DNA from 3 places in the Romboutsia sp. LXY-2 genome. Region 3 is predicted to be linked to each of the others. Evidence: riboswitches for the same ligand, from Rfam matches in the RefSeq annotation. Region 3 holds a riboswitch; each other region holds the start of a gene.
The links. Region 3 has a riboswitch for cyclic di-GMP ahead of ACI48P_RS15105 (NPCBM/NEW2 domain-containing protein). Riboswitches for the same ligand answer to the same signal wherever they lie in the genome.
Positions count from the first base shown of each region.

Region 1: linked by a shared signal. The riboswitch ahead of ACI48P_RS16440 (LuxR C-terminal-related transcriptional regulator) and the one ahead of ACI48P_RS15105 (NPCBM/NEW2 domain-containing protein) in region 3 are both predicted to bind cyclic di-GMP.
Region 2: linked by a shared signal. The riboswitch ahead of ACI48P_RS00965 (NPCBM/NEW2 domain-containing protein) and the one ahead of ACI48P_RS15105 (NPCBM/NEW2 domain-containing protein) in region 3 are both predicted to bind cyclic di-GMP.

Region 1 is NZ_JBKFGI010000011.1:92,757-98,885, forward strand. It holds gene ACI48P_RS16425 (sensor histidine kinase) at 1-158, shown strand, start outside; gene ACI48P_RS16430 (response regulator transcription factor) at 236-838, opposite strand; gene ACI48P_RS16435 (LytR/AlgR family response regulator transcription factor) at 1,050-1,772, shown strand; gene ACI48P_RS16440 (LuxR C-terminal-related transcriptional regulator) at 1,837-2,442, opposite strand; cyclic di-GMP riboswitch class II at 2,467-2,550, opposite strand; gene ACI48P_RS16445 (hypothetical protein) at 2,805-2,972, opposite strand; gene ACI48P_RS16450 (adenosylcobalamin-dependent ribonucleoside-diphosphate reductase) at 3,050-5,233, opposite strand; gene ACI48P_RS16455 (helix-turn-helix transcriptional regulator) at 5,503-5,697, shown strand; gene ACI48P_RS16460 (DUF6773 family protein) at 5,700-6,129, shown strand, end outside.
Region 2 is NZ_JBKFGI010000001.1:206,206-212,334, reverse strand. It holds gene ACI48P_RS00980 (cupin domain-containing protein) at 244-744, opposite strand; gene ACI48P_RS00975 (FUSC family protein) at 914-1,843, opposite strand; gene ACI48P_RS00970 (DUF5616 domain-containing protein) at 1,957-2,166, shown strand; cyclic di-GMP riboswitch class I at 2,166-2,248, shown strand; gene ACI48P_RS00965 (NPCBM/NEW2 domain-containing protein) at 2,433-6,129, shown strand, end outside.
Region 3 is NZ_JBKFGI010000008.1:296,741-302,869, forward strand. It holds gene ACI48P_RS15090 (sigma-54 interaction domain-containing protein) at 1-867, shown strand, start outside; gene ACI48P_RS15095 (gamma-glutamyl-gamma-aminobutyrate hydrolase family protein) at 1,112-1,861, shown strand; gene ACI48P_RS15100 (APC family permease) at 1,894-3,210, shown strand; cyclic di-GMP riboswitch class I at 3,342-3,425, shown strand; gene ACI48P_RS15105 (NPCBM/NEW2 domain-containing protein) at 3,585-6,129, shown strand, end outside.

The sequences.
Region 1 (6,129 bases), on a different contig from region 3:
TAAAAGACCAAGTATACCTTTCATCAAAGCGTTCTTATCAATATCAAGGTATAGGCTTATGTTCCGTTCGTGACATTGTAACCAAATATAATGGTGAAATGAAAATTGAGACCATTGATAATATATTTAGGCTATCGATAATGATAAAAATTAAATAAACTAATTAAATACTTAAGGCTAAACCACAAAATAGAACTGCATAATTACAGTCCTATTTTTATAATGGTTTAGCCATTTAAAATTTCCTATTATTAAAAACATATAAGGTTATTTGTATCCTATCTTTTAAACTTAATTTTGATAATATATTTGAAATATGCTTCTTTACTGTATTTGTACTTATACATAATTCATTTGCAATTTCTAAATTAGACTTTCCCTTTGACACCAACATTGTAATTTCTTTTTCTCTTGCTGTTAAGTCTTTAAACGTAGCTATACTATTATGGCCTTGAACAATTGTATCTAATAACTCTACATCATGATATTTTTTCCCTTTTTGTATTTGATTTAGTGCCCAAGGAATACTTTCCGAATCAATGTTAGGTAAAATATATGCATCAAAACCAAGTTCTATGGCTTTTCCAAAAATTGATTTATCTTCTTCAAAATCTAGTATCATTATTTTAATGTTTTTCTTATCTTTAATATTTTTCAAGAAGTTTAAATATTTAATATTCCCATTATTTGTATCTGTAATTATTGTATCAATTCCTTCTAAATCTAATTTTTCATAAGTGTTACATTGCACAATACTTGATACAATACTTTCACCATCTAATATATTTATTAATCCGCTTCTAATAATTAATGAACTTGAAACTACTAGTATATTCATATTTCCCCCATACTTCTGTAAACAGCTATTTGTTTCTTCTTTATATTTATATAACTTAATTGTAATAAAATAAGAAATTTATATAAGTATCATTTCGTAATTTGGTAATTTATGGTGTAAATAGAAATCAACTCTAATAATTTTTCTGAAAATTAATGTTATAATAAATATAATAATTTTATTGTAAAACTATATTTTGAGAGGTGTTTACTTGCGAATAATAATATGTGATGACTTAGAAACCGATAGAATGACTCTTTACGATAATATTAAAAACTATTGTTTTTTAAATAAATATTATATTGATATAATTACATGTAGTAATAGTAATGATCTATTTAATAATTTTGAGGAGAATAAAATCAACCTTATATTTTTAGATATTTATCTAAATGATAATAGTGATATGACTGGTATTGATATTGCAAGAAAAATTAGAGAAATAGATTCAAGCTGTATTATAATTTTTACTACTGTTAGTAATGAGCATGCCCTTGATGCATTCTCTGTGTATGCATTTGATTACTTGGTTAAACCAATAAAATCTGAAGTTCTTCTAAACACTTTAAATAGATGTTTTTCACTATTATCACAGCCTTCAAAGTATATTGAAGTCTTATCTAATAGATTATTAATAAAGATTCTACAAAAAAATATCTTATATATTGAAGTATTTAATAAATATTGTTTGATACATACTACCTCTGATTCAATAAAGACGTATATGACATTATCTCAGATTGAAAAATTATTAGATTCTGATATATTTTTAAGATGCCATAGAAGCTATATTGTAAACTTGGAGCATGTGAAAAATTATTCTGATTGTGATTTTCTTTTATCTAATGGAAGCCAGGTACCTATTTCTAAGGATAAAAAGATTTCAATCAAACAGGTATATCTAGACTATTTATTTAATTTAACTAGAGCTTAAAAATGTTACTGAAATTAGACTAGTGGAAATAAATTTTTCACTAGTCTAATCTTATTTTTATATTTTATAATACTAATAGCCCCTTGTCGTAAGCATATATTGCTGCTTGAATTCGGTCTTTTAAATTTAGTTTAGAGAAAATATTGCTGGTATGTTTTTTTACTGTATGTTCAGTTATAAATAAGTCCTTTGATATTTCAAAATTACTTTTACCTTTTGCTATGCATATTAGTATTTCTCTTTCTCTTTTTGTAAGTTCATCCACTTGTTCTGTACTTTTTCTTGATATATAATTTTCTATAAAATCTCCATCGTAATATTTTTTTCCTTTAGATAATTGTTTTACAGCATAAGCTATATCTTCTGAATCGATATTTGCCAATATGTATCCATCTACTCCTGCCTTCATACATTTTGAAAATATACTTTTATTTTCATAAAAATCTAATATCATGATTTTGGCATTAGTCTTACATTTTATTTCTCTAATATAATCTAAATATTGTTCATTATTCTTGTTTAAATCGATAAGTATTAAATCATAATTTCCTTCATATGCTTCTGAAAATATATGACTTTCTGTAATGTCTCTTACACAGTTTTCTTTTGATAATATGCCTTCTATACCTTTTCTAATTATAAGTGATTCTGATATTACAATAACTTGCATATTTATTCCCCCTTAAAAATATACCAGTTATTTAGCCGGTTGCACTACTAGCTCCATATATCTCTAAGTGCCCACATATAAGATATATTTCTTCACTTCTAAAAACTATTTTTTTCTTCACTTAAAAGATTAATAATTTTAATACTTTTTAATTATATTTTAAATTAATTTTTAATGGTTGTAATCATAATGGGGTAGTAATTTTAATGGTACTTTAGAATAATTTAGATTCCTAATTATTACATTTTTCTACAATAAAATAAAGTAGTCTAGCTTTTATGCTAAACTACTTTATTTTCATAGACTATAACCTCTTAATAGTAAAGAAATCATTATTTCTCAAACATTACTTATATGCACTACTAGTATACCTCTACTTGTCTACTTAACTTAATAACTTTTTTGTGCTCACAGTTTGCTTTATGCTTGTCTCTTTCTTCAAAGCTCCAAAACAATTCACCACAGTATCTACACACAAATATTATACCTTTATTATTATCTAGCGAACTATTTAATTCATTATTATCCATTCTTTCTCCTTGTACTAATACCCAGACTTCTTTTTATATACTCTAAGTATTATCAGGATTCTTATCTTTAATACTACTTAATTGCACTTACTATAACCACACTGCATACAAATAGCGCAACCACCTGTAGGTATTATTGCTTCATTACCACACTCTGGGCAAACAAATCTTTCACTTTCATGTTCTTTATTACTATCTTTATTATGTTCAGCATTACTTTCCTTCTTAACTTCTTTTACATTTTTCTCTTCTGTCTTTTCTTCGCTACTTTCTTTATCTTCACTTTTCTTGTTCTTATTTTTATCGTTTAATAGTACACCACTTCTCTTACATCCATCACGATATATTGTTATTCCCTTAAGATTATTTTTCCAAGCTAACATATATATATCGTAAACATCTTTAGGAGTAGCTTGATAAGGAAGATTTATTGTTGATGAAATTGATGCATCAATGTATTTTTGCCAAGCATTTTGCATTTCTATTCTTTCTTTAGGGCTTAAAGTCATAGCTGTTACAAAGATGTCTGGTAGATCTTTTTCATCTATTAAATCCTTCACATCCATGTATTGTTCAACTATTGGAGTGTATACCTTGTAATATACATCCTTGTCATGTAGTGTCTCTGTCTTTCTTGTGTAGGACGTATTAAACATTGGCTCTATTCCACCACTTATTCCAAGCATTGTTGAAATTGAACCTGTTGGTGGTATTGTAAGTATTTGAGAATTTCTAAGACCATATTTTTCAACTAGTTCTTTAACATCTTGCTCTACGTTATTTTTGAAGAACTCTGAACTAAATAAGGCTTCTTTGTTGTAATTTTCATAAGTTCCTTTTGCTTTTGCTATCAGTGCTGACTGTTTTACTGCCGCATTTAGCATTGTTTTTGATAAAGTTTCGCAAAGGTCTATAGCTTCTTTTGAGCCATATCTTATGTTTAGCTTTATCATCATATCAGCAATTCCCATTACACCAAGACCTATTTGTCTGTATTTACCTACTGTTTCTTTTTGCTCTTTTAATGGATGTAAATCTAGTCCTTCTTCTAATACTTCATTAAGTGCTACTACACTTTCATGGACACAGTCTTTAAATTTCTCTATATCAAATATTGCGTTATCTGTAAATGGTTCTACTATAAATTCAGATAAATTTATTGAGCCCAATAAACAACTACCTCCTGCTGGTAATGGCTCCTCCGCACATGGATTAACTCCTGCATATTTAAATTCTTTATCTTCACTTAATAAATGATTTTTCTCAATGTGGTCCCAAAATAGTATTCCTGGTTCTGCATAGTCCCAGTTGTTTACTACTAACTTCATGAAAAGCTCATAAGCATCTACTACCTTACTTACAACTTCACCCGTTGAGTCTACTACAAATTTACACTCATACTTTTCTTTATTTTCAACAGCTTTCATAAACTCATCATTTATTCTAACTGATATATTTGCCTTAGTTACTCTTTCTAAATCTGTCTTTATATCTATAAATTCTCCAATATCAGGATGATTAACATCCATTGATATCATTAATGCTCCTCGTCTTCCTCTTTGTCCTATTAGCCCTGTTGTCATACTGTATAAATCCATAAAGGATACTGCACCTGTAGTTGTCTTAGCTGAGTTATGCACAGCTGATCCTTTTGGTCTTAGTTTTGAAATATCAAAGCCTACTCCTCCACCATAGCTAAAGGTTCTTGCTAGTCTTTTAGCTGTGTCAAAGATACTTTCTATACTATCTTCAGGTGGTGTTAATACGTAGCAATTTGAGTAGGTTACTTTTATACCTTCCTTTGGCAATCCTCTATTTGCTAATATTCGCCCTGCAAATAAGAACTTTCTCTCTTTTATTAGCTTTGCTATTTTCTTATTGCCTCCAGATATTCTTTCTATCCATTCGTTGAAAGACTCATTGTTGTATTGATATTTATTGCTCCATATGGATTTTTGAAGTTCGTCCATTTTCCATTTTGTACTTCTAATATCTGATCTTTTTTCTCTGTATAAGATGTATTTTTTAGCTACATCTTTTCTATTTGATTCCATAAGTAATAGCTCTACAGTATCTTGAATTTCTTCTACTGTAATTTCATCTTTGCTATTTATAAGGTCTTCTATTTTTAATGATATTTCTTCTGCAAGATTAGCATCTATGCCGTGTTTGCTGTTGATAGTTGATTTATAAATAGCGTTAAAAACTTTGTTACGGTTGAATATTTCTTTTGTGCCATCCCTTTTTACAATGTATTTCATTTATGTCTCTCCTATCTTAAATGATTCGTATAAGATTATATTACCCAAATAAAAATCTTTTTTACCAAGTATATTTTTGCTTATTATTTATTTATTTTCGATTTTCTAAATTCAAATATTCACTTAATAATTTATTAATTTATATAGAAAATTTCAATATAAACCAACTTCATTAAAAGAGTTAAATGAATATTTTATAAAACAAAATGCAATATATAGTTTACTTTTTGTAATTTATATCATATCATATGTAATATAAGGAGGTTTATATGAAGAATAAAAGAATGAAAATAGCTCGTATCGAATGTGATATGAAACAAGACGATTTAGCCAAAGCAGTAGGGGTAACAAGACAAACTATAGGATTAATAGAGTCAGGAAATTATAATCCTACTCTAAATCTTTGTGTTGCAATATGTAAGGCTTTAGGGAAAACCTTAGATGATTTATTTTGGGAGGAATAGTTATGAAAAATATTAAAAATCAAGATGAAAGAATTTTAGCTCAAAAAAGAAGAATCCAAAGTGATGGATATCAATTATTAGTTTATGCATTATTAATATCAATAGTAATTCAGCAGTTCTTTTTACAAGCTCCACCTAGCCAGTTTATGGGTGAGCTTTTATGTTTAATAGGTGCTGGGATTTATTTTATGATTCGTCATTTAAACCTTGGTGATGATTTTTACTGTGATAATAATGGTTCAGGCAAGCGCCTTTTTAAGAATGCTTTAGTTTCTGGAGTGGGAACTATTATTATTTATGCTTTTTTAACTGGTGAAAGAGATGTATGGAACCTTTTAAGCTTCTTTTTAATATATACTGTTTTCATTGGTGGTGGTACTTATCTTATTTATTATGTAAGTAAAAAGAAGAAGGATAGGATTGAGGAAGAGC
Region 2 (6,129 bases), on a different contig from region 3:
GTCTAAGCATAAATCATGAACATTTTTCTATATCAAGTGGGTGTACTTTGCTAAAAATGACACTTTTTATTAGGTAGGTATTTCTTTTTGCAAAAATGAAAGAAATAAGTAAAAAGGACTATGATATATTCATCATAGTCCTTCAATATTAATGATTATTGTTCTTTAAATTTGGTTAAGAATACACAAAAATATTTTAAGTTGATTTTCGTAAGACTTGCTTTTAATTTTGACTAATAGAGATTAGTCTCTAGTTAATTTCAGTATAACTTCTTTGTGTTGAGGATATAAATCTAGTAAATAATCTCTTTTAAACAATTCAAAATCCTTAAATTCAAATCCAGGAGAAACCATGCATCCAACTAACGAAAACCCTTTATGATTCATAGAAGAACCAAATATATAATTTTTTGGAACTAAAACTTGTGGAACTTCACCATTTTCAATATTTAGTCCAAGTTCATGAGTAGTAAGTTCTCCCTCTGGACTTATCATATAAACAGTCAAAGGTGAACCAGCATGATAATACCACATTTCATCAGATTTTAGTCTATGTAAGTTAGATACTTCACCATCCATTAATAAAAAATAGATACTAGTCCAAAGTGTCCTTTCTCCTTCAAATTTTGTTTTTAAATCATTTGATGTAATACTTTCACTTGAAAGAAAGGTTTGTTTAAAATATCCACCTTCTACATGTTTTTCAAGATCTAAATTTTTTATGAAATACTCTGCTGAATACATATGTACTTCCTCCGATTCTATTTTAATATTTAATATATAAGTTTATTTGTAATTTATTATAAATAAAATAATAATAAATTACAAATAAACTTAGGATGATATGAATCAGTCTAAGCATAAATAATATATTTATGTTTTTAAACATAATAAAACAGATGAAAGATAAATATTATTCTTCATCTGTTTTATTGTTGTCTAATTCTATTCCAATCTTAACTAAATTTTCATTAAGAATATAGTATCTACTTAAAATTTTACTCAAATGATAATTAAAAACTGGGCTCTTAACATCGTCTATTTCCCAGCTGATATTATCGTCTGGATATAATTCTTTCAAATTTCTATAATTAAAATTACTTAAAAATAGCTTTCTTTCTAAATGCATAATAGATTGAATATGAAAATACAACTCCCTACAAAGGGTTATTAAATTTTCAATAGACTTTTCCTTTTCTTCGAAATTTATATTCTCATCGATTCTGTCATAGTCTACAGAAACCACAAGTTCAGTATGTGTTTTTTCAAGCACACCAATAAGTGACTCCAATTTTTCAATATCAAATATTACTTTTTTCTTTTTTAAAATCTTAGAATTAAGAAATTTATCAATACTTAATGATATGTTCTCTAAGGTGTTGATTACATCTTTTGCATGATTAGGTCTTGCTAAAAAGTAGTTAATACAAATACCTATAAATACACCCACTGAGTTATCAATTACTCTTTGAATAGAATGATCTATCAAATTAGGACCTATAGCCCCTAAATTTATAGATAAAAAAGTAACTGTAGCGATAGATACTTCATCTTTCATCTTTAGGTAAAGACACAAATATATTGTTAATATAGCTCCAAGACCACAGATTATAGCACTGTTAGGCATTAAGAAATATGTAACTAAGAAACCTATAATACCTCCTAATATAGTCCCTTTTATTCTGCTAAGACCTTTTACTACTGATCCTTTTACTGAAGTTTGTATAGACATCATACAAGCTATGGCAGCATAAAGAGGGGTCTTTACTATCAATGGTGAAAGTAGTATTGATAAATATATTCCTAGTCCTGTTTTTATTGTTCTCATTCCTATATTCTTCATAAGTAATAAGGTTTATCCTCCAAATTATTAATATCCTATAGTATATATTATTTTGATAATTATACTAGATTAAAACAATAAATTCAAATATAAATACAACAATAAGGTGATAAATATCAATCAGAAATAGCATTAAGCTAATAGGTAAATTTTTAGAAAAACATAATTGTAAACAAGTCAAAATTTATCTAGACTCACCGGTATCTAATTCTGGCAATCTAAGATATAAGATACTAGAGTGTTTTAATGAATTTGATATAGATATTAATTTTGAATTTGTAAAAATATTGTATATATTTGGAATAATATGGTATAATCTATAAAAATAAATAGGCAAAACTAGAGAAATCTAGTGACGCAAAGCTAAAGGGGCTAAGGTTTTAACTATGCCAGCCAGTTGCCAGAGATTGTATGTCTTTGTATTACGACGATTATACTTATATTTGTTGTGCAAACTTTAGCTACTCTAAAATTGGAGTAGCTTTTTTTAGCAACGGATGAAGTCGTTGGTGCCATGAAGCAAGGCGAATTTTGTTACAAAGAACTTTAACTGGGGGAAAATAAAAATACAAGTTAGAGGGAGAAGATTATGAAATTTAGAAAGCTAGCAATAGGTCTATCTGTAGTAACAGCAATAAATGCAGGTACACCTGCAATAAAAGTATTTGCAGAGGAATTAAGTGCAAATATTAAAACTGTAGAAAGTTATAGCAATGACAGTCAAATACATAATACACAAACAAGAATAAATAAATTTTTAGCATTAGAGTCAAAAAATTTATCTCAATATGATGATTCATACAAAATTGATAACAGTAATATACAGTCTATAACTACTAACGGTGGAAACTCTTTAGGAGGACCTATAGGAGATGCAGTGGATGGAGATATAAATACATATTGGCATACAGGAAAGTTAAATAGTGATATATTTACAAATGAGGTTATAGTTGAGTTTAAAGAAAATATAGATATAGGTAGAATAGTTTATGGAAATAGAAGAGGCATAGATAGAGGATTTGCAGAGAAATTTTCTATATATGGAGCTAGTTCAAGTGATTCAGAATTTGTAAAAATAGCTGATGGAGAACATAAAAATACACAAGATTTTTTAGAAATAGATTTTGAAAAAAATAATGTAAAAAAGATAAAGTTCGTATTTGATAAAGGAACAGCTAACTGGGCAAGTATTTCTGAAATGTGGTTTTATAAAGAAGATGAAGTAATAAATAAGATGAATAGACTATTCACTGATAATACTTTAAGTGTAGTAAGTGAAGAGTTTAACTCAATAGAAAAAATAGATGCTTTAGAGAATGAACTTAAAACACACCTTTTATATGATGCATACAAAGAAAAATTAGAAGATGCAAAGGTACTTGTAGAAAGCGATAAAGTAGTAGCAACTGAAGCCAAAATAACTTCATTTGATTTTTATGATAATGAAAAATATAATGAAGTATTTAAAATGGACAATTCAAACATAGAGTCAATTAAGAATAATGCAGGACATAACATGAATAAACCTCTAAGTTATGCAACTGATGGAGATATAAACACTGCATGGGAAAGTAATACAGTAAACTCTGATACATTTAAAAATGAATTAGAATTAGTTTTTAAAGAAAAAGTTGTATTAGATAGAGTAGTTTATGGAGCTAGGCAATCTGATAGCAAAGGATTTGCAGAGGAGTTTGAGATATATGGCTCAAAAACAACTTCAGGAGATACATATGAATTAGTAGCAACAGGAAAACATAACGTAGTAAAAGGGCTAATAGAAGCTAACTTTAATCCAACTGAATTTAAAAGAATGAAGTTTAAATTTAATAAAGGAAAAGATAACTGGGCTACAATTAGTGAAATTGCTTTTTATAAAGAAGATTTAGTCTCAGAAAAAATGGATAGACTGTTCATTGATAATACTTTAAGTGTAGTGAGCGAAGAGTTCAATACTATAGAAAAATTAGAAGAACTTGAAAATGAAGTGAAAATACATCCATTATATGATGTATATAAAGAAAAAATAGAAAATGCTAAAATTTTGTTAGCTAATGAACAAATAAAGCCAAGCCAAGCAATTACATCTCAATATGAACTATATGAAAATAGCGCATATAACGAAAGGTTTCAAATAGATAAAAGTAATATAAAATCTATAAAAAACAATGCAGGATATTATTCATCTCAAGTTATAGCAAATGCAATAGATGGTGATTTAAATACATACTGGGAAACAAATAAAGCTAATGGAGCAGACTTTAATAATGAAGTAGAAATAGAATTTAAAGAAAATATTGTACTAGATAGAATTGTTTACGGAGCTAGACAAGTTGATACAAAAGGTTTTGCTGAAGAATTTGAAATATATGGTTCAAAAACTTCTGAGGGCGATACATATCAATTAATATCAACAGGTTCTCATAATAGAGTAAATGGATTAGTAGAAGCGAAATTTAATCCAACAGAGGTTAAGAGAATAAAGTTTAAGTATAAAAAATCTAATCAAAACTGGGCAACGGCAAATGAATTTTTATTCTACAAACAAGATGAAATAAATGAAAAGCTAAACAATATGTTTATAGATGGAACTATGACAAGCTTAAAAGAAGAATTTAATTCTAAGGAAGCTATAGATTTATTACAAAATGAAGTTAATAATCATCCTAATAAAGAAAGATTACAAGAGTTTATAGATAGAGCTTATTCAGTTATAAACAATGATTTTGAAAAAGACCAAATCAAAATAACTCTACCTCAACTTGGTGATGTACATGGTCATGCTAGTGATAATTTATTAATGTCTTCATTTGGTACAAACTTTATAACAACAGGTATAGTTGCAAAGCCAGGTGAAGTTATAGAAGTTTACGTTGAGGCTAATAAAGATGAGCCACTACCGCAGATAGTATTTTCTCAATCACAAGGTCATTATGGAAATTGGAGAAGAAATTATCAATTAAAACAAGGATACAATAAATTTATAGTACCTGAAATATACGATGAAAACTGGACACATAAAGCTAACAAAGGTGGAGCGATATATTTATTAAATCCATATACAAATGAAAATCAAAGTAAGGCACCGGTAGTATCTATCGAAGGAGGACAAAAATTCCCAGTATTTAATACAGGTGATAATCAAGCTCAGTTTATAGAAGAGTTGAAAGCTTATAAAGAATATATGGATGCAAATCCAGATACAGCAGTAGATATATTTGAATATAATTCAGATAGAATATTATTTACAGGTACTGCAAGTGATGCTTATCAAGTGTTTGTAAATGAAGGTATAGATGTTGAAGAGGGGATAAATGTTTGGAGTGATAGATTTGAAGACGGATTTAAATTTGCAGGTCTAGAAGACGATAAAACACAACAACAGCACGACTCTACAAATGTTAGAACCGCAGTCAGAGTTATGCAACCATTTGGAGGAGCGTATGCAGCATCAGACCATATAGGTATACAAAAACATGTTGCAGATGATTTCTTAAGAACTGATAAGAATAGCATAAAAGGTATAGCATGGGGAACTATGCATGAAGTTGGACATCAAATGGATATACCTCAAAGAACATGGGGAGAAGTAACTAATAATATGTGGGCTAATGAAATCTACATCAAAGAAGGTTTTGGTTGTAATCTAGATTATAATTATGTAGATAAAAATGTAGCACTAAACCATAATTATAAGGAAGTAAGTGGTGCTAATTTAGCAATGTTTGGACAACTAGAAGCTTATAAGGTTGGGTACTGGTCACAGTTAGAAAGAATGTATAGAGAGAAAAGACCAAGTATAGAAGATTATCAAGATAAAAAAGATACACTTGCAAAGTACTCTAGTGAGATAGTAGGTAAAAATCTAACAGAATACTTTGAAAGATATGGATTTACTTTATCTGAAGAAGCTAAAAACGAACTTTCTAAATTACCAGAATTAGATCAAAAAATATGGTACATACATTCAAATGCAAGGGATTATAAAGATAATGGATTTACTGATAGTTTAACTGTAAATGTGAACTCTAAAATAGATGAAAATAATAAAACTAATACCTTAACCTTTGATATGGATGAAGAAAACAAAAAGCATTTATTAGGATATGAAATATTAAAGGATGGAGTGGTTATAGGATTTAGCAGAACTAATCAGTTTGTTATTGAAAATATAGATATAACAGAAAACGCAAGATATGAGGTAATACCTTATGATTTAAAACTTAACCCTGGAAAAATCATAATTGTTAATGCATTTAAACCAAATATTAAGTCAGATGAAAAAA
Region 3 (6,129 bases):
AGACATAGTCAGCCATTTATAGCAATAAATTGTGCAGCTATGCCAGAGAATCTACTAGAAAGTGAGCTTTTTGGATATGAAGAAGGTGCTTTTACAGGAGCGCTAAGAGGAGGAAAAAAAGGTTTATTTGAACAAGCTAATAATGGAACTATATTTTTGGATGAGATAGGGGATATGCCTATATACTTACAAACTAAATTACTTAGGGTATTACAAGAAAATCAAGTAATGAGAGTTGGAGGAGAAAGTGTAATAGATATTGATGTTAGAGTAATCGCAGCTACTAATAAAGATTTATTAGAGATGATAAAAAAAGATAAGTTTAGAGCAGACTTATATTACAGGATAAATGTATTACCTATAAGCATACCTTCTTTAAGAGAAAGAAGAGAAGATATAGAAGTTATGCTAAAGTATTTTATGAAAAGTAAAAGAGAGATTAGTAAAGAGGTTGAAGAGATTATTAATGAATATGAATGGCCGGGTAATATAAGAGAACTAAAAAATGCGGCTATGTATATTGATATTATGTGTAATGATAATATTATTTTAGCTCACGATTTGCCTCATAACTTGATAGATATAGATAAAGATTATAGCAAAGAAATAAGTATATTAAATGAGAAAACATCTATAGAAAAATCAAAGTTAGTTATGGAATGCTTAAAAAATGCTAGCGAGCTTAACAAAAACATTGGTAGAAATGGTATCGTTAGTTCTCTAAATGAATTAGGCTATAGCATAACAGAAGGTGAGGTAAGGGGGATACTTAATATACTTAAAGATTTAGAGTTAATAATTTGTGAGCCAGGTAGAAAGGGAAGTGAATTAAGTAGAAAAGGTAATAATATATTGGAAATCATTTAATAGGTAATGAAATAGGAAAATATATATACCTATTTTACCTGTTAAATAGGAAGAAGATTATTTTACTTTGTTAAATATACTACAGTTAAAACAAAATAAAATCTTCTAAAGTTACTTATATATCTTATATCTGGGAAAATGATTTCTAAATTATAGATAAAATAAAAAAACATTGGCATGCTACTTGCTTTTTATAAAGCAGTAGCATTTTTATTATTTATAAACAAGTTAAGGAGTGAAGGAAATGACTGAAAAGAAATATCCAGTAATAGGAATATCAGGCAATCTATTAATCGATGAGGGAGGGATGTTCCCAGGTTATGAAAGAGCTTATGTAAATAACGATTACATACAATCAGTAGCTATGTGTAAAGCTGTACCATATATTGTACCTATTGTATATGATGATGAGTTAATAAAAGAGCAAGTATCAAACATAGATGCTCTTATATTATCAGGGGGGCAAGATGTAAATCCTCTTATATGGGGGGAAGAACCGCATAATAAGCTAGGTTCAATAATGCCTAAAAGGGATACTTTTGATATGAAGTTATTAAAGTATGCTTTAGAAATGAAGAAGCCTGTATTAGGTATATGTAGAGGAGAGCAAATGATAAATGTAGCTGAAGGAGGAAGTTTATATCAAGATTTATCTTTAATTGAAGGATCTTATATAAAACATAATCAGCAACACTTATCTAATATACCGACACATACAGCACAAATAAAAGAAGGTACTAAGTTATATGAAATATTAGGTGAAAAAGAGGTTTTAGTGAACAGTTTCCATCACTTAGGTGTTAATAAGGTTGCGCCAGGATATATTGTTTCTGCTACAGCAAAAGATGGATTAGTTGAAGCTATAGAAAAAGAAGGGGATGAATTTGTAATAGGAATACAATGGCATCCAGAAATGATGACTAAAGATTGTGATAGTATGAAAAAAATATTTAAGGCGCTAGTAAAAGAAGCAGCTAGTACAAAAAAACTATAAGCATACAAGAAAGTGTATGAGGAGGAATTACGATGGAAAAAAGTGCTAAATTAGGGTTTTGGAGTATTGTATTATTAGGTATCAATGCAATAATAGGTTCAGGTATATTTGGTCTACCAGGGGATGCTTATACAAATGTAGGTCCGTCTAGTATATTAGTATTAGGTTTCTGTATGATTTTAGCAGTATCTATTGCTTTATGTTTTGCTGAAGCTGGAAGTTGGTTTGATACTGATGGAGGACCGTATCTTTATGCAAAAGAGGCATTTGGAGAGTTTGTTGGATTTGAAGTTGGATTTATGAAATGGATAGTTAGTATGATTGCTTGGGCGACTATGGCAAACTTCTTTGCAGTTACATTGTCATCTGTATGGCCACAAGCAGCAGAACCATTTACTAAAAATATAATAATTGGTATTTTAGTTGGAGGTCTTGGAGCGATAAACCTTATGGGTATGAAGCAATCTAAGAACCTAAATAATATAATGACTATAGGAAAATTAGTTCCAATAGTGTTATTTATAGCTGTAGGTATATTCTTCATGAAAGGTTCTAATTTTACACCTTTTGTAATAATACCAGAAGGTCAAAGTACTTCATCTGCATTTGTAGCAGTATCAATATCTTTATTCTATGCTTTTACAGGATTTGAGTCTCTAGCTGTTGCAGCGAAAGATATGGAAAATCCTAAGAAAAATGTACCTAAAGCATTAGTAACAGTAATGTTTGTTGTATCAGTAATATATGTACTTATATTAGCTATAAGTATAGGTGTGTTAGGAGATGGACTAGTAGGATCATCTACTCCTGTTGCAGATGCTGCTACTAAAATGGTAGGACCTATAGGTGGTTATGTAATAACTATAGGAACTATAGTATCTGTTGGAGGTATAAATATTGCATCATCTATATTTACACCAAGATCAGCTAAAGCTTTAGTAGATCAAGGATTAATGCCTAAATCTTTTAGCAAAACTAATAAAAACGAATCTCCATATATAGCAGTTATTGTGTCTGTTATAGGAACTTTATTAATAGCATGGTCAGGATCATTTACAACATTATCTCAAATAAGTGTTGTATCTAGATTTATTCAATATATACCTACTTGCTTAGCCGTACTAATATTAAGAAAGAAATATGCAGGTAAAGAAGTAAACTTTAAAATACCTGGAGGAGCTATTATACCAATATTTGCAGTAGCGGTAAGTATAGTATTGCTTATAAAAGCAGGTATAGATGCACCTATGAAGATAGTTTGGGGATTAGGTGGTATGATATTTGTAGTTCCTATATACTTATATATGACTAGGATATACTCTAAGAAAAATAATGATGCTAAGGCTTAGTAATATTTATAATTATAAAATAATAAATACGGGAAAATTTATAGATAATATATAAAATAAATTTAAAAAAATTTATAGAAAAAGAAAAAATAATTGAAATTATTGCAAAATTATGGTAATTTAAGCTTAGAAAATATAATAGGCAAACCTAGGGAAATTTAGGGACGCAAAGCTATAGGGGCTAAGGTTTATAACTATGCTAGCCAGTTGCCAAAGAGTACATTATACTTTTTGTTTTTAAGCTTAGTTAATTTAAAATACTGATGCATATTTATGGTGCAAAGTATTAGATTTATTAGGTATAAAAGCTACTCTTTTGAGTAGCTTTTTTTAATGTACTTCTGATGGGGAATTTAATTCAGGAGGAAGATAAAATGCATAAGAAAAAAATAGCAGCTATAACTATGGTTGCGATAATCTCAAACTTTTCAGCAAGCACAATCGGTGTTTTAGCACAAGAACTAGAAAGCAGTGAAATAGTTCAGAGTGTATCAGAGGAAAAAACTCAAGAAACACAGTCAACAAAAGCAACTATAAGTAAATTTGATTTATTTTATAGTAAATATTTAGAAGAATACAATAAGGTATTCAAGGTTGACAATTCTAAAATAACTTCAATAACTAACAATGGTGGAAACTATGGATCATCAGTAATATATAGAGCTATTGACGGAAATTTAAGTACACATTGGGAAACAGGGAAACCAAATAATACAGATTTTAAAAATGAAGTAGTAATTACATTAGATGAAATAACTAATATAAGTAGAATAGTATATGCAGCAAGACAAGATGGAGCTAAAGGTAAAGGATTTGCACAACAAGTAGAAGTATATACATCACTAACTGATGAAGGAGATGATTTTACCTTAGCAACTAGTGGAGAATATAGCGGTTCAACTGGAGACCTAGTTGAAATAAAGTTTAATCCAACTGACTTTAAAAGAGTAAAGTTTAAATTTAAAGAAGCTAATCAGAACTGGGCATCTGCATCAGAGTTTATGTTTTATAGTGAAGATTCTATGATAGATAAAATGTACAACATATTTACAAATGAACAAAAAAATCAAATAAATGAAGAATTTAATACCTTAGAAAAATTAGATAAATTTGAAGCTGAGGCTATGACTCATCCTCTTTATGAAGATATAAAAGAAGATATAGATAATGCAAGAATATTATTAGAAAGTAAAAATTTAGAGTATGTAGATGCTAAGGTATCAAAGTTTTTATCAAGTAATGATGATAGGTTAGCAAAGTACGATGAAGATTTTAAAATAAAAAGAGAAAATATAACTAGCATAACTACAAATGGTGGTCAATATGCTAGTAACTCAGTAGATAGAGCTATAGATGGAGATGTTAATACAAATTGGCATTCTGGTAAAACAAACAATTCAAGCTTTACCAATGATGTAATCATAACTTTAGACGACCTTACTACAATAGATAGAATAACTTATCTAAATAAAGTATCTAGAGGGTTTGCTAAGTCTTTTGATATTTATGGATCAAAAACAACTAGCGGAGATACATTTGAAAAGATAAGTTCGGGAAGCCATAGTATAACATCAGATACTTTAGAGATAAAGTTTAAACCAACAGAATTAAGAAGAGTTAAATTTGTATATAAAGAAGGTCATGAAAACTGGGCACTAGCTAATGAGTTTGGATTATACAAAGAAGATATAGTAAAAGACAAGATGGACAGACTATTTACAGATTCTAGTATGAATGAAGTAAATCCAGAGTTTTCTACAGTCCAAGCGATTGACAACTTATTTGAAGCAGTTAAAGGACATGCTTTAGAGAATGAGTATATAGAAAAAATAAATATAGCAAAAGAATTAGTGGAATTTGGTAAGATAGAAGCAGGAAGTGCTAATATAAAAAAATTCGATGTATTTTATAGTGAATATATAAATACTTATGATGAAGAGTATAGAGTCCAAAGTAACAATATATCAAAAATAGAAAATAACGGTGGAAGATATGGAAATTCTTTAATTGAGTATGCAATAGATGAAGATGTTAACACACATTGGGAAACAGGAAGACCTAATAGTGAATCATTTAAAAATGAGGTCACTTTAACATTAGATCAAGCTGAAGTTATAAATCGTTTAACTTATAAATCTAGAAATGGTGGTAAAGGGTTTGCAGAAAACTTTAGTATATATATATCGCCGGTGAGCACAGGAGATAATTTCCAAAAAGTTAGTGAAGGTAGATATACGACTACAAATGATGTGCTAGAAATAAGATTTAATCCAACAAAAGCTAAAAGAGTGAAGTTAGTATTTGATAAAGCCAATCAAGATTGGGCATCAATAGGGGATTTAAGACTTTATAGACAAGATATTACATCAGAAAAGATGGATAGATTATTTACAAGTATAGCTATGGATAGTGTAAGTGAAGAATTTAATTCTATAGAAAGATTAAATAAATTAGAAGAAGAAGTTAAAAATCATCCTTTATACAATTTATTTAAACAAGACATAGAAGATGCTAAATCTATAATATCAGGTCAACTTCAAAATATAAAAACTGTAGTTGTAGAGCAACAAGGTGATAGAAATGCTCATAATGATAAAAATCTTAAGTTTGGATTTGGTAATAATAATCAACCAACAGGGGTAGTTGCTATGCCTGGAGAGACTGTTACTGTATATGTTGATGTTGAAGAAGGTAAGCCACTTCCGCAGCTTATGTTCTCTCAACAAGAAGGAAGTTTTGCTAGCTGGGGAAGAACAGTATCATTACATCCTGGAAAGAATGTAATAACAGTTCCGAAAGTTACTCAAGATGATGGCTGGTATAAGCATAGTGTAACACCAGGAGGGCCAGTATACATAGTAAATCCTTATACAGAGGAACAACAAGGAAAAGCACCTACTATAAGATTTGCGAAAGGTG